Regions from separate parts of the Devosia sp. J2-20 genome, predicted to be linked through region 2. Evidence: riboswitches for the same ligand, from Rfam matches in the RefSeq annotation. Region 2 holds a riboswitch; the other holds the start of a gene.
What was found. A riboswitch is a leader RNA that binds a small molecule or an ion and turns the genes downstream of it on or off. The one in region 2 is predicted to bind FMN.
Positions count from the first base shown of each region.

Region 1: it holds a riboswitch for FMN, as region 2 does, so the genes downstream of both, AC0L37_RS16340 (hypothetical protein) here and AC0L37_RS11040 (DMT family transporter) in region 2, are expected to answer to the same signal.

Region 1 is NZ_CM147870.1:3,305,776-3,313,578, reverse strand. Features, by position in the region: gene merA (mercury(II) reductase) at 1-573, shown strand, start outside; gene AC0L37_RS16345 (flavodoxin family protein) at 801-1,511, opposite strand; FMN riboswitch at 1,868-2,017, shown strand; gene AC0L37_RS16340 (hypothetical protein) at 2,016-2,522, shown strand; gene AC0L37_RS16335 (RibD family protein) at 2,633-3,115, shown strand; gene AC0L37_RS16330 (riboflavin synthase) at 3,165-3,743, shown strand; gene ribB (3,4-dihydroxy-2-butanone-4-phosphate synthase) at 3,719-4,918, shown strand; gene ribH (6,7-dimethyl-8-ribityllumazine synthase) at 4,928-5,404, shown strand; gene AC0L37_RS16315 (MFS transporter) at 5,939-7,183, shown strand; gene AC0L37_RS16310 (thiolase family protein) at 7,168-7,803, shown strand, end outside.
Region 2 is NZ_CM147870.1:2,248,384-2,256,186, reverse strand. Features, by position in the region: gene iolD (3D-(3,5/4)-trihydroxycyclohexane-1,2-dione acylhydrolase (decyclizing)) at 1-445, opposite strand, end outside; gene AC0L37_RS11050 (bifunctional 5-dehydro-2-deoxygluconokinase/5-dehydro-2-deoxyphosphogluconate aldolase) at 532-2,457, opposite strand; gene AC0L37_RS11045 (MurR/RpiR family transcriptional regulator) at 2,577-3,419, opposite strand; gene AC0L37_RS11040 (DMT family transporter) at 3,623-4,600, opposite strand; FMN riboswitch at 4,707-4,849, opposite strand; gene AC0L37_RS11035 (aldo/keto reductase) at 5,356-7,362, opposite strand; gene AC0L37_RS11030 (ABC transporter ATP-binding protein) at 7,432-7,803, opposite strand, start outside.

The DNA.
Region 1 (7,803 bases), 1.1 Mb from region 2:
TTAGAAGCCATGGGCGTTGCAACTGACCGGCGCAGTGCGATCAAAGTCGGCGATGACATGCAGACCACGCGCCCCGGTGTCTACGCTGCAGGCGATGTGACTGACCGCGACCAGTTTGTCTACATGGCCGCTTATGGCGCAAAACTTGCCGCCAAGAACGCAATGGGCGGGACAGAACGCTATGACAATGCGGCGATGCCATGGGTCGTGTTCACCGATCCGCAGGTGGCGGGAGTGGGGCTAACCGAGAGCGGAGCGATCTCCGCAGGGCATGAGGTGAAAACCAGCGTGTTGACGTTCGACAATGTCCCACGCGCACTGGCGGCACGCGATACGCGTGGTGTCATCAAGCTTATAGCGGACGCAAATACCGACGGCTTGCTCGGTGGTGTAATCTTGGCGCCTGAGGGTTCAGACAGTATTCAGACCCTTGCGCTGGCTCTGAAGTTTGGCATGACAACCAAGGCACTCGGTGAAACGCTATTCCCTTACCTGACAACGGTTGAAGGCCTGAAACTCGCCGCGCAGACCTTTGACCGCGACGTTGCAAAACTGTCCTGCTGCGCGGGGTGAAGCGGCGCATTCCAGATGCCACCCAATCTACAGTATAGCACCCGTCAATTGCGCTCATAACGACACAAGACTTCCTGATGAAGAAAAGCCATGTCGGAGTAAGAAATGAGTCTTCGCCGATAGGCGGGCGATTCCTCCGACTATGAAGTAAGCTTGGTTATATCTACACTAAGGCGCTTGAGTTTGGCAGTCGCGATGGATCTGACCCAGGATATCGGCCGCACGTCCTAGGTACGGTATTCTGGATTCTCGTAATCGAAGCGCTGGCCCGCATTCCAGGCATTACGGTCATTGCCCTCGTTCGGATACCCACCCGCGACTTTGAGCATGCGGGCCAAGTGTATCAGATTCCAAGTCATGATCGTTGTATTGCGCTGCGTGAATTCATTGTCAAAACCGACTGGCTTACCGTCAACCTCATCACCATAGGAGGGGCCAGGGCCAGCTTCGCCGATCCAGCCGCAGTCCGCCTGAGGCGGAATAGTAATGCCGACGTGGCTCATGGCGTAGTGGATGGTCATTGCGCAGTGTTTGATACCGTCCTCATTGCCGGTAATAACGGCCCCGCCGACCTTGCCGTAGAAAATACTCTGCCCCTTGTCATTCAGGATGCCGGACATGGCATATAGCCGCTCGATCACCAGCCGGCAGATCGAGCTTTCTTCACCCAGCCAGATCGGCGTCCCCACGACGAGGATGTCCGCGGCGTCGATTTGCTTCCAAATATCGGGCCAGTCATCAATCTTGGCGCCGTGCTCTGTCATGTCGGGATAAATCCCAAACGCAATTTGTCGGGCTGCGGCGTGGATGTGGACCACGTCTACCGCATTCTTGCCCATAATGTTCTCAACGGCCTGCAACACAGACCCAGTGTGGGAGGCACCCGGCTCAGGCTTAAGGCTGCAATTGATCATCACGGCTTTGAGAGGCACGGACATCGCCATGATCCTTGGGGGCGTGTTATGAGGGTTCAGACACCCGACCGTTGCCGACGTCTTCTGACGACAACGCTCCATGCGCCCTAGCGTTGCGTCGTTGGCGCGAAAGACTGAACCGACTTCAGAAGCCCCGCACGATAGCGCAAGTCGATATTGTCGGGGTGGCGCCTGGATACCTATCCGCTGGACCCGGAGGTCTGCAGCAATTCGTTAGGCCGTTGGCGAGTTTTTGCGCCCCCGACGGTCGGGATGTTCGCCGCCATGGGAGGATTATCTTGCTTCAGCTAAACTGGACGTGACTTGCGTGAACCGGTTTTGCCGCCTATATCGCCGTCGTCAGACCAAACTGGTCTGACAGACGTTCTCAGGGCGGGGTGCAATTCCCCACCGGCGGTGTTTGCGCTTTGGCGCATCAGCCCGCGAGCGCTTGCTTCAATCGAGGCAAGGTCAGCAGACTCGGTTTGACTCCGAGGCCGACGGTATAGTCCGGATGGTAGAGAACACATGACAGGCGAACCACGTTTCCGCACTCCGGAGACGGGGAATTGCTGTCATTGCCCTGCGCTGCGTCTTTCTCTTGAGAAAGTGCGGGCCGGCATGCAGACGTCAAAAACCCAAGAACACTCAACACTGCCAGCAGGGGCAATCGCCTCGGCGTTTGCTCACGCGCTGGATCTGGCTCAGCAATGGCAAGGGGCGACCGCGCCCAATCCGCCCGTTGGCTGCGTCCTGCTCGGTGTTGACGGAGAAATATTGGCGGCGGCCGCACATCAGCGAGCGGGCCAGCCTCACGCTGAAGCGCTCGCTATTGCCCAGAGCCAATCAAATGGCAGCTTCGCCCGCATTCACACCATTATCGTCACCCTAGAGCCCTGCAACCATTCGGGCCGAACACCGCCCTGCGCGGGGCCCTCCTGCAAACGCCGGCCCACCATGTCTGGATCGGCGCGCGCGACCCCAATCCACGCGTTGCCGGCGGTGGCGCAGAGCATCTTCAACGCGCAGGGCTGACGGTACATGACCTGGCCGAACTTGAGACCGGGACGACCGAAGAACTTCATAGAAGGGCAGCCCGCCTGCTGGCGCCCTTTGTCAAACACACCCAAACCGGACTTCCCTGGGTGACGCTCAAGCAGGCGATCAGCCGCGAAGGCGGCATGGTCCCCCCAGCAGGGCAGAAAACATTCACGGGTCCCGCAGCGCTCGATCTCGCTCATCGCCGGCGCAAGCAGGCCGACGCCGTGTTGACGGGGTCGGGCACTGTCCTCGCCGATGCACCCGATTTCAGCGTCCGTCGTGTCTCCGATTTCCAGAACAAGCAGCGTCATCTGGTCATTCTTGACCGTCGTGCTCGCGTCGCGCCCGCCTATATCGCGGCCGCGCAGAGCCGCGGCTTCCTGGTGTCGATCGAGACCGACATCACCACTGCCCTGACGCGGCTGGGCGCAGCCGGATGTCTGGAGGTCTTGGTCGAGGCCGGGGCCGAGTTGACCCAGTCCATCCTGGCCGGAGGGCACTGGGATGAACACGTTCTGATCCGGCAGGCCGCAGATCCCGGCGCGAACGATCTGGTCACGATCCGCTACCGCTCCACGACAACCTAAAGTTGAGAGGAAACCGATGTTTTCTGGAATAGTTGAACGATTGGCCCCGGTGATCAGCATCACCCAGCGGGGACAGACCCGCGTGCTGGTGTTGCAGACCGGTTGGGATGACCTTGCGCTGGGGGAAAGCGTCGCGGTCAATGGCGTTTGCCTGACCGTCACCGACCTGACTACGGGGGGCGAGGCGACCTTCTTTGTCAGCCCCGAAACGACGGCGCGTACCAGCCTTGGCCGGATTGCGGTGGGCGGCAGCGTCAATCTTGAGCGTGCGGTGCGCCTGGAAACCAGGCTGTCGGGTCATCTGGTACAAGGTCACGTTGATGGCACTGCTCAACTGATCGCTGCCACCCCTGAGGACGGGGCGTTCAGACTGGAACTGGCACTGCCCGCAGAACTTGGCCGCTACTGCGTGCAAAAAGGCTCGATTGCATTGGACGGGATCAGTCTGACGCTCAATAGCGTCAGCGCCGCGGCAGACGGCAAAACCATTATCGGCATCACCATTATTCCCCATACGTGGAACCACACCAACTTGCACGCCACCGGACCGGGTGACGAAATCAATGTCGAGGTCGATATGATCGCCAAATATGTGGAGCGCCTATGTCAGCCCTATCCCAAGCCCTGAGCCAGCTTCGCCAGGGGGGAATGGTGATCCTGGTTGATGACGAAGACCGCGAAAACGAGGGGGATCTGATTGTTGCTGGGCAATTTGCGACTCCTGACGCTGTAAACTTCATGGCCACCTATGGGCGGGGCCTGATCTGTCTGGCGCTGAGTGGTCAGCAGGTCGACCGGCTGCAACTGTCGCCCATGACGAACAGCAATAAGGGCCGCCGGACAACGGCGTTCACGGTTTCGATCGAGGCGCATGCGGGCATAACCACCGGCATATCGGCGCATGATCGGTCGCGCACGATTTTGGCTGCTGTGAATCCCGAAGCCCGGTCCGGAGACATTGTCTCGCCGGGGCACGTCTTTCCGCTGCGCGCGGCAGAGGGTGGCGTTCTCGTGCGCAACGGTCATACCGAAGGCGGGGTCGACCTGATGCGTCTTGCTGGCTTGGAGCCGGCCGCCGCAATTTGCGAGATCATGCGGGATGACGGTGAGATGGCGCGACGCCCTGATCTGGAGCGCTTTGCCGCCAGACATGGTCTGCCCATACTGACGATTGCCGAACTTGTCGCCCATCGCTACCGGACCGAACAACTGGTCGAACAGGTGGCCGTCGCCGATCTGCCATCGTCCCTGTCGGGCGTTGCCGCGCGGGTCTATGCCTTTCGCAGTCTTCTTGATGGAGCGGAGCACCTTGCAGTGGTCAACGCACCAATTTCCGGCGTGCCGTTGGTCCGGGTGCATTCCGAATGCCTGACGGGCGATGCTTTGGGATCGCTGCGCTGCGATTGCGGCCCTCAATTGCAGCAATCGCAGCAAATGATCAGCGGCACCGGCGGTGTGCTGATCTATTTGCGCGGCCAGGAAGGCCGCGGCATTGGCCTAGCCAACAAGATCCGCGCCTATGCCCTGCAGGACAAGGGCCGCGACACCGTGCAAGCCAATACCGATCTCGGTTTTGCTCCCGATGCCCGCAACTACGCGATCGCCGCCCAGATCTTGCGGGCACTCGAGATCGACACGATCACGCTGTTGACCAACAATCCGGCCAAGGCCGAGGCGCTAGAGGCCAATGGTATCACCGTTCAGGCGCAACAGCCCCTGATTATTGCCTCGAACCGATTCAACCTGCGTTATCTCGATACCAAGCGTGAAAAATTCGGTCACGCGCTGACTCATCCTAGCTGAAAGTAACCCATGATCAATATTATCGCTTCCCAAGATAGCCGGATCGCCATCGTGGTGAGCCGTTTCAATCAAGATGTGACCGATGGCCTGCTCTGGGGTGCCAGGGCCTGCCTGGTCGAACATGGCATCGCGCTGGCCGAGACCGACGTATTGTCGGCGCCCGGTGCCTTTGAAATCCCGCTGATCGCACAAGCCCTGGCCAAGTCTGGCCAGTTCGACGGCGTGATTTGCCTGGGCTGCGTGATCAAGGGGGACACCGCCCATTTCGAATACATCAGCCAAGCGGCCAGCTCGGGCCTGATGGCGGCTTCCTTGTCCACCGGTGTGCCGCTCAGCTTTGGCATTCTGACAACCTACACCGATGAACAGGCCGCTGTGCGCAGTCGTGACGACGTTCACAACAAGGGGCGAGAGGCGGCTCTGGCCTGTCTGGAAGCGATCCACACCCTCGCAGCGATCAACCAGTTCTCTGGTGCGGCCCGATGACCGACTAGCCTCATGATCTGAAGCTCGGCGCGGCCGGTACCATCCCCACGTCGCCAGAACAGGAGCGGAGATCGGACTGCTACATCGACATGCTTTACGCCACCCGTCTAAACGCTCCGAACTGCCCCCGCCGTGCCTTATCCGGTAGCCCGAATTCGCCCAATCGCTGCTTCTCATGACAATATGCGAGTGCTTGGTTGTGCGGGGCAGAGAACCGACCGCGAACGACCGGAATGGGGACGGTTGTACCTTGGGGCGATTTTCTGCTGAACGGCGGCTATCGTCATTCAGGTCCTGACAGCTGCCGGTCCCCAACCGGCCCCATTCTTGCCATTGCCCGGATTCCGATAAACGGCTGAGTGGGGGCCGCAAGCGGGCCCGCGGCTTGTGAGAATAATCGATACCGTATCCGCCGTCTCATTCTCTGGTTCCGCGCCTACCAAGCCAACGGCCTCATGCTGGCGGGAAGTGCATGGTTGGTGCGGTCAGACATTTTGCATTTTTGTTTGAGCGCTAGGCCCCAAACTTATCCGGTTGTGGGAACTTGACATCACATTTGTCCTAATCAATAGATATGCATCAATGTTGGGGGCTGATGGCGTGTTGTGGGGGACGAAATTAGACGCGGTGACCCGGCACGGGGCGGCCCAGCTGTTGTTGTGGTCCGCATTCTACTACCAGCTTCCCGCCCTATTGCCCCATATGACAGGCGGTGAGCTGTCCTTCAGTGGTATCTCAGGTGCTGTCACCGCCGCGATCCTAGTCTGGGCCGTGCTCATCCCCGTGGCAGGGCGGTTGGTCGACCACGGCCATGGCGTTGTCATGATGCGCCTGGGCGGTGCTCTGGGTGTCGCCCTTCTGGTGCTGATGACCGTCGTGCCCTATGCGAGCGTGCCGCTGGTGATTGTGGCGTTGGGCGTGCCGATGGCCGCCACCCTCTATGACCCCTGTTTCGCGATCCTGTTGCGCACGACCGGACTGGATGCCAGTCGCGCCATAACCACAGTGACGCTGGTGGCGGGCCTTGCCACCTTGCTCAGTTTTCCGTTGGTCATGCTGATTGCCGCCGCATGGCCGTGGCAGGGCGTGGTGCTGGTCTTCGCAGCAATTGCAGCCCTTGGCGTTGCCAGTATCCCCGGTCAAGCCAATGCGCAGACGTCCGTCCTTTCCGCTCCGGCGTCGCCTGAGAAGCCGCCGCATCGCACCAGATTTGATGTAGCGCTGATTGCCGTGCCATTCGGGCTGGCCATGTTCACCCATGCGGCGCTGTTATTCTTGCTCCCACTGGCATTGCTGAAAGTCAGCAGTGACAACAGCTGGGCCCTCTATTTGCCCGCCATTCTGGGCCCTGCCCAGATTGCCGGGCGCTTGTTGTGGCGCCGCCTGGCGCCGCGAAGTCAGCCCAAGAGTGCGGCGAATGCCATGTTCGCCCTGTTGCTGTTGCCGCCGCTGATCTTGCTGGTGGCGCAATCGCACTGGATGGGGGTCTTGCTGGCGCTGCTAGTGCAAGGTGGGCTCTATGGCATCCACACCGTCTTGCGCCCGCTCGTTGCCGCTTCAGTGCTGCCGCTGTCCAGTCTGGGTCAGACACTTGGTTCGATAGCGACAATTGGTTTGCTGATGATGGCCGCCGCGCCCGCGCTTGGGGGCGTCATGATGCAGAATCTGGGCTATCAGGGGCTGATCGCATCGCTGTTGGCGGTCAATCTGACCGCGCTCGGTTTTGCGGTTTTCGGGCAGTTTGAATCGCATGGGAGAGCGAGATGGACCCAGTCATAATTGCTGGCGGTGCAATGACGCCGTTCAACCGACGCAAGGACGGCTCGTCCTGGCGCGACTGGGCCAGACAAGCCTTCGAGGCGGCATTGGCCGACGCCAATCTGGAGCGGCCGGACATTGATTCGCTGGTCGTGGCCAGCGAGAGCGACTTCTTCACCCTGCAACTGAACCCGGCCAGCGTGCTGGCCGATGATCTGGCGCTGTTTGGCAAGCCGGTGATGCGTGTCGAAGGTGGCGGTGCGTCGGGTCACCTCGCGGTGCAGGCGGCGGTGATGCAGGTGCTTTCCGGTCAGGCGGACCGTGTCGCGGTGCTTGGTGTCGAGGCGCTGGCAGCCCATCTGCCCGGCGCCACCGTGTCCACTCTCTACGGGCTGTCGTTCGACGCCTGGACGGACGGAATGACTGGCATCGATTCCACCGCGCTTTATGCCTTGGCCGCTCTGGCATTTCAGGAGCGAACCGGCGCCAGCGAAAGCGACTTCGCCGCAGTGGCCGTACGCAATCGGGACCATGCGCGCGACAATAAATTTGCGCATCTGCCACTCGAGATCAGCGTGCAGGATGTGCTGTCGTCGCCGATGATTTCTGCGCCGTATCACCGGCTGGACTGCTCGCCGCTG
Region 2 (7,803 bases):
TGAAGCAATCATTGGCGGTGACACTGCCATCGCCCCAATCTTCGACCTGCTGCAGCACGGGATCGGGCAGGCGGTTGGCAAACACATCACCGGGCAGCAGCAGCACGGGCAGCCGGTTCACATGTGCCAAAGCGGCCGCGGTGACCATGTTCAGTGCCCCTGGGCCGATCGAACTGGTGCAGGCCATGAAGCGACGGCGGAAGCTTGCCTTGGCATAAGCAATGGCGGCATTGGCCATGCCCTGCTCATTCTGCGCCCGATAGGTGGGCAGCGTATCCTTGACGCCGTGCAGCGCCTCGCCCAGACCAGCCACATTGCCGTGCCCGAAGATCGCGAACACGCCGCCGAAGATCGGCACGATTTCGCCGTCGATCTCGGTCTTCTGCATGGTCATGAAACGGGCCACGGCTTGGGCCATTGTCAGTCGAACGGTGTTCTGGCTCATCGCCTCAGTCCTTGTCGTCGGCGCCATGGGCGCCTGCATGTCATTGTGTCCAAGCCTATCACAGCCAGACGGTGCGGGCAGGGATGTCAGGCCGGTTTGTGATCGCCCAGACGTTCCCACACCGCGACCAGCGCGCCGAAGCGTTGTGCCATGTCGGCAATGGCCTCTTCGTCGCTCATGGAGCCCGCCAGCCATGCCTTGGCGGCGGCAGCGAAGATGGTGCGCCCCACAGCAAAGCCGCGGACCTGCCGGGAGGTGTGCGCGAGGGCAAACCCAGCTTCCAGCGCTTCATGGCTGGCTTCAAGCCCGAGCAGCACAATGCCGCGACAGAGCGGGTCGCGCGCTTCGATGACCTGATCGATGGCGCTCCAGGTTGCAGCACTGGTTTGCGGCTCCAGTTTCCACCAGTCGGGCCGAATGCCGGCATCGTAGATCTCGGTCATGGCGCGGGCGATGGTGTCATCCCCCAGCGTGCCATGCTTGCCAGCGATGATCTCAACCAGCAGGTCCCGGCCAATTTTGCGGGCGGCGTCGTGCGCGGCACCCAGTTTGGCGATCTGCTCGACCCTGAGCGCGGCAGGATCGTCGGGGTGAAAGAAGCACAGCACCTTGATGGCGTGCTCGATCGGCCAGTCGATAATCCGGCTGCCAACGTCCTGGCTGAATTCGAATTGCAGCGGCCGCGAGCCGGGCAACTCGATGGGGCGGGCAATCCAGAAGCCCTGGGCTTCGGCGGCAAACAGCGCTTTGCGGCCATGCTTGTCGTCGAGCAGCATGCCAAAGCCCGGCCGACCATCCGCAATGCGTGACGCCGCCGTTACGGCAAGTTCCTTGAAGGCGGAAATCGACGCTTCCGTCGCGCCGGGGATTTCCTCAAGCTGGCTACGATGATCAATCGCCAGCGCCATCAGCTTTGGCCAGGCGCGGCGGCGTGTGGTCGCCCAGTGGATATGATTGAGATCGTCGTCATTGCGCAGGGCGCGCTTGGGGCTGCCCTTGGTCATGAAGTGATCGAGCTCGGCCCAGCTGGGGTATTCCGGCGAACACATCAGGCGCGATACGGCGAAGGCGCCGCAGGCATTGGCCCAGGTGGCGCTGGTGGCGTGGCTCTCGCCGCTCAGCCAGCCGCGCAACCAGCCGCTCATGAAGGCGTCGCCCGCCCCCAGCACATTATAGACCTCGATGGGGAAGCCTTCACCGACGATGCCGGCTTCCAGATCATCGGGGATGGCACCATCATAGACGATGCAGCCCATGGGCCCGCGCTTCAAGACAATCGTAGCGGAGGAAAGGCCACGGATCGTCCTGAGCGCGGAGAGCAGGTCGGCTTCACCGGAGGCAATGAGGACCTCCTCTTCGGTGCCGACGATCAGGTCACAGTCGGGCAGCACCGACTGGTATTTTTGCGAGACGATGTCGGAGGCGACATAGCGCTCAAAGCCTGCATCATGGCCGGCAAGGCCCCACAGATTGGGGCGGTAATCAATGTCGAAGGCAATACGGGCGCCACTGGCCCTGGCAATACGGATCGCCTTTTTCTGCGCCGCTTCGCTATTGGGGCGCGAGAAATGGGTGCCGGTAACCACGATGGAACGGGCAGAGGCGATCAGGGCTTCATCGATATCGCCTTCGTCCAGTGCCATGTCGGCGCAGTCGGTGCGATAAAAGATCATGGGCGAGACGCCCTCGGCCTCGACCGAAAGCAGCACCAGCGCCGTCAGGCGCGCGGGGTCGGTGGCTATACCGGCAGTTTCAACGCCCTCGCGGGCCAGCTGTTCGGTGATGAAGCGGCCCATCTGTTCGTGGCCGACGCGGGTGATCAGCGCCGACTTCAGCCCCAGCCGGGCCGTGCCCACCGCAATATTGGCGGGGCAGCCGCCCACGGATTTGGCAAAGCTGCCGACGTCTTCAAGCCGCGTGCCGATCTGCTGGCCATACAGGTCCACCGAAGCGCGCCCGATGGTAATGACATCGAGCGTTTTCGTCCCGTGTTCGGGCTGCGCGTTTGTCACGGCGATCCTCCCATGCGGCCAACGGCCAATCAGTCTTCATCCAGCGATCTGGATGCCGATTATGAAACATAGGTTCCGGCGCTTCGTCAATATAGAACGCGCGTTCTATTTGTGGAATGTCAGCCCCGGCGCCGCTTTTCCGCAATGCTAACCGTCAGCGCCATGGCAAAGGCCATGCTCGCCGATAACGAGCGGAAACCGGCATGGTCGGCTTCGACCACCTCGAACCATTCCCGGGAACACTCTGCCAGTGGCGAGAAAGCCGAGTCGGTCAGCGACACCACCGGGATGTCGCGCGCCGCCAGCGCCCGCGCCTGCGCCGCGCTTTCAGAAGCATAGGGGGCGTAACTGATGGCGAAGGCAGCATCTTGCGGTGTGGCCATGGCCAGCAGGTCATCATCGGTCCCCGCAGAGGTGCCGACCAACTGGCACTTCACCCGCAGCTTGCCAAAGGCGTAGGCCATGTAATTGGTGATGGGGTAGGAGCGGCGCTTGGCGATCAGATAAATGGTGTCGGCACCTGCCAGTAGCGTCACCGCACGTTCCAGCTGATCGGGATCCACGGCGGCGGCAATGGCGTCAATGGATCGGTGCCCGGCAGCCAGAAAGCCGTTGAGCAGGCTGGTGCTCTCGGCAATTGTGGTGTCGCCGGCTTCTAGCGCCTTGAGCCGGTCGTCATAGGATGAGGTGCGCTCCCTCAATCGGGCGCGGAACAGCAATTGCAGGCCGGAAAAGCCGTCAAACCCGAAATGCTGGGCAAAGCGCACCAGCGTTGACGGTTGCACATTGGCTGACAGGGCAATGCTGGCTGCCGTGCCAAAGGCGATCTCGTCGGGATTATCCAGCGCATAGGCCGCGACCTGGCTCAACCGCTTGGGCAATTCGCTCTTGCGCTCGATAATCGCGGTGCGCAGGGCATCAAAATCCTGCGGTGGCTCGGCTGTGGCGGTGACTTCAGACATGCGGGTCCTCGCTATTGCGCCGCCATCTTCCCCAAACTGCTCCAGCATTCAAGTCTTTTTGGAAAGCCTGTTCCAAAGGTGGAATAAAACACGATGCCCTGGTGGACCCCGTTGAACCGGTTACCAGCAGGATACAATATGCCCACCGCGCGGGGACAACTGGGCATGAAAAAGGGCCGCCTGTCGGCGACCCCCTTGGCATATCAGGCCATGCTGAGTTTCTGGCGGTTCTGCGATTCATTCCACAGAATGAAGGTCGACGCCGCCAGGATCAGGATCGACCCAGGCCAGAACCAGATCGATGGGGCCTGGCTGAGAACAATCCAGCCCAGCAGACCGCTCAGCGGCACCTTGAGATCGCCAAATGGCTGCAGATAGGTCGCGTCGGCGACCTTGTAGGCGATGCTGAGCAGATATTGCGCGGCTGCCGTCAACCCACCCAGCAGCAGCAACAGCCACAGCCCGGTGCCGGAGGGCAGGGCGAAGGGGAAGCCGGTGGCCAGCCCGTTGGGGACCAGCGTCGGCGCCAGCCAGGCGAAGGCGTTCACGGCCAGCAGGATCAGCAGGTGATTGGGCGTGACCAGCACCAATAGCGACACAGTCAGCGTTTCCGGCGATTCAGTGCGCGACAGATATTTGGTCAGCACGTCGGTGGTCGCCCACAGCGCAGCGGCCGCAATCGGGATCAGCGTATAGGCGCTGAGCCCCTCGACGCCGACACCGGAGACGATGATGGCACCGACAAAGCCGACCAGGCCCGCGCCAATACGAGCGGTCGAGGCGCGTTCGCCGAGGAACAGGGTTGAGCCCAGAATGATGAAGAGCGGGCCGGTGGCGAGCAGGGTGACCATCTGCCAGATCGGCACGCCCGAGGCGAAGCCGTAGACGAACACGTGTACGCCCAGCGCCGACACAAAGGCACGAACCCCGTGCAATACCGGGTGTTTGGTGCGCAGATTGTGCACCCCGATGCGCATGATGAGCGGTAGGGCCAGGACCGAGGCGATGACATATTGCCAGAACGCCATGCCGGTCGAGCTCATGCCATAGCCGCCATATTCCACCGGCGTTGGCAGCGCCGATTGCAGCACGTTGGTGCCGGCGAAGGCAAGGCTTGCCACCACCATGAACAGGGCGCCTGTGACGGCGCTATTTTGGGTAGACGAGGAAACGTGGTTCATTACAAAAGTCCTTTCCGTAACCAGTTTCCTCAGGGTTACGGGAAGTCTCGCCAACGCCCGCGGCCCGGCCCTTAAAAGGGTGCGGACGCGGGGCGTGCCAGCGTGGTCCCGTTCTCTTTCATCCGGACTATACCGTCGGCTCCGGAGTTACACCGGATCTGCTGACCTTCGCTTGCACGAAGCGCTCGCGGGCTTGGCGTCGCCGCCTTTACCGCCGGTGGGGAATTGCACCCCGCCCTGAGAACATTGCGAAACTATCGTTCCGCAGCGCCGAACATAGGGGAGGGCCCGGGCGCCGACAAGTAGCTACATGGCTGTAACCGTGCGTCTTGCTGGCCCATCGAGGAAACTGGTCGCGCGAAAGCGCCGCCTGAATGCGGTTATCGAGCTGCGATGGCGAGGCGGCTGCCTCCAAGGGTATAAAGTGAAAGTGAGACAGCCGCCTCGCCATCACGCCGGGGCTTTGCACGGGTCGGGCATGGCTGGCCGTATTGCAGACCGAGGCAGCACACATTTCCCCCGCGTGACGGGAGCGACCTCCCATCCCCGGCAGTCCCTGCGCGCATCACTCGTCATGACTGGGCTCTGACGCAGGCAATGACAGAACTATATGCGCAGCCATTGGCCACGGGGATAAGAAGCACAAGATTGGGGGCTTTTTTTGCTGGACCGGAAGGCGGTCTTTCGCCTGCCAAGCTGGTTTGTTGCTCCCACCTGACCTTCCCCCGTGGGGGAAGGCCGGCAGGGAGGAACCGCTAGTTGCCGTGATCGAGCCAGGCAACCTGTTCGGGGGTCAGCTTGATGTCGAAGGCCAAGAGGCTATCGTCGAGTTCGCCCAGCGTGCGGGGCCCAATCAGCGGGATGGACGGGAAGGGCTGGGCCAGAACGAAGGCCAGGGCGACATGGATCGGATTGTGACCGATCTTTTCGGCCAGCTCGATCGCGCGGTCGCGACGGGCGAAGTTCTTGTCATTGTACCAGCAGCGGACCAGCTCTTCATTGTCGGTCTTGTCGCGACCGGCACGGTCGGTGAAGAAGCCACGGCCCTGACTGGACCAGGAGAAATTGGTGGTCTGGGTGTCGGTCAGCCACTTTTTCCAGTCGTCCGAGGCCGAGGTGACGCAGCCATCCCAAATCGGCTCCAGCATTTCGGACAGCGCGAAATTGTTCGACAGTGCCATCGGCTTGGTCTTGCCGGTGCGTTCGGCATAGGCCACGGCCTCGTCGAAGCGCTCCCGGGTCCAGTTGGAGCCACCGAATGGTCCGCGAATGCGGCCATTCTTGACCTCGGCATCCATGGCGTCGACGAACTCGCCAACCGGGACATCGAGATTGTCGCGGTGCATGAAGTAGATATCGACATAGTCGGACTGCAACCGGTCCAGCGACTGGGTCAGCTGCTTGGCGATCACGTCGGGATAGCACAGAGGGCTATGCGCACCCTTGCCGATCAGCACCGAGCCTTCGCGCGTGCCGCGATTGGTGTGCCACTCGCCATAGAGCTTTTCGGTATAGCCGCCGCCATAGACAAAGGCGGTGTCAAAGATATTGCCGCCACGCTCCCAGAATGCGTCGAGCAGGATGGCGCCTGACGCGAAGCTCTTGAAGTCCTCAAAGCCCAGCGCCACGGTCGAGGCCTGCTTGCCCAGACCTGGAATGGAACGCTTGGGAATGACGCCCTGATTGGCGCCCAGCGGGCGATTGGCCAGCGTGTTGACGCGGTTGGCGCTGGTTTCGACCGAGAACTCGATCCCGGCATCGCGACGCCACTGATCGAGCACCCGGGCATTGCCCAGAGTGTCATTCCAGCTCATGCCTGGCTCAGCCAGTTCCTGCCGCCTGGCGAGGATGGCCTCAGAGGCGGCATCGACCTCGAACGAATAGACGTGGCGCTCTTCGCCCACGCTGACCGTTTCAGTCTTGCCGTCCTTGATGATGTCGATCTTGCCGACGCCCTTGGTGCGGTCGCCACCGGCAAACCAGAAGTCAGGCACCTCGATACGGCCATCTGCACCGTGAATGCGCAGCACATTGTCCAGATTGGCCATCACTGCGCAGGAGACCTGCGCCACTATGCCGTTTTCGAAGGTCAGTACAGCCGCGGCCCAGTCATCCGTGCCTTCGGCATTGAGCTTGGCGGTGCCAGCCACCTTGACCGGATCGGCGAAGGGCCTGCCCATGGCAGTGCCGGCAATCAGCCGGGCCATCGAGACGGGATAGCCGCCGACATCAAGAATGCCGCCGCCGGCCAGCTTGGAGGCGAACAGGCGGTGCTCGGGCTGGAACTTGCCCATGGAGAAGCCAAAGCTCGACTGGATCATCCGCACGTCACCAATGACGCCCGATTTAAGCAGTTCGATCAGCTTGGCGGTCTGCGGGTGCAGGCGATACATGAAGGCTTCGCCAGCAAAGGTACCTGCCTGCTTGTGGGCATGCAGCACGGCGCCGATCTCGAAGGCTGACAGCGCGAAGGGCTTTTCCACCAGCACATGCTTGCCCGCTTCGGCCGCCTTGATCGCCCATTCGGCGTGGCCGGTATGGGGTACGGCGATATAGACCGCGTCGATCTCGGGATCGGCAAGCAGGGCGTCATAACCCTTGACCACGCGAATGCCGGGGAAGTCTGTAGCCAGGTTCGGCTTGCTCGGATCGCGCGTCGCAATGGCCGCCACAACCCCGTGCCGGGAGTCGTTGGCGCCACCAAAAAACGCCTTGGCGATGCTGCCGGGTCCGATAATGCCCCAGCGAATTTTCTCAGCCATGAAAATGGTCCTTTGTAACGGATAGTAGTCCGGCCAAGCGCCGGGATTGGAAAACTGATTGGCGCAGCGCTAGCGGACGCGCTGGCCCTTGTCGTCGAACAGATAGGCCTTGGCCGTATCGATTGAGACCGTGATGCTTTCGCGATCGTGCTCGTGGCGAGACTCTTCCCGCTCGATGATGATCTGTTCGCCCGATTTGGTGTTGGCGTAGATATAGCTCGTCGCGCCCAGATGCTCGGCAACGTCAATGTTGACGCTCATTTCAGCGCCGCCGGCGCCTTCAAGGCCGAAGTGCTCAGGCCGCACACCCATGGTTACCGCCGCACCGACAGCCGGCGGCGTGTCGGAGACGGGCAGGGTAACCTGCGCCTTGCCCTGATGGGTCAGCTCAACCGTAACCGATCCATTGCCCGATGCCGTTACAACGCCCGCCATCAGGTT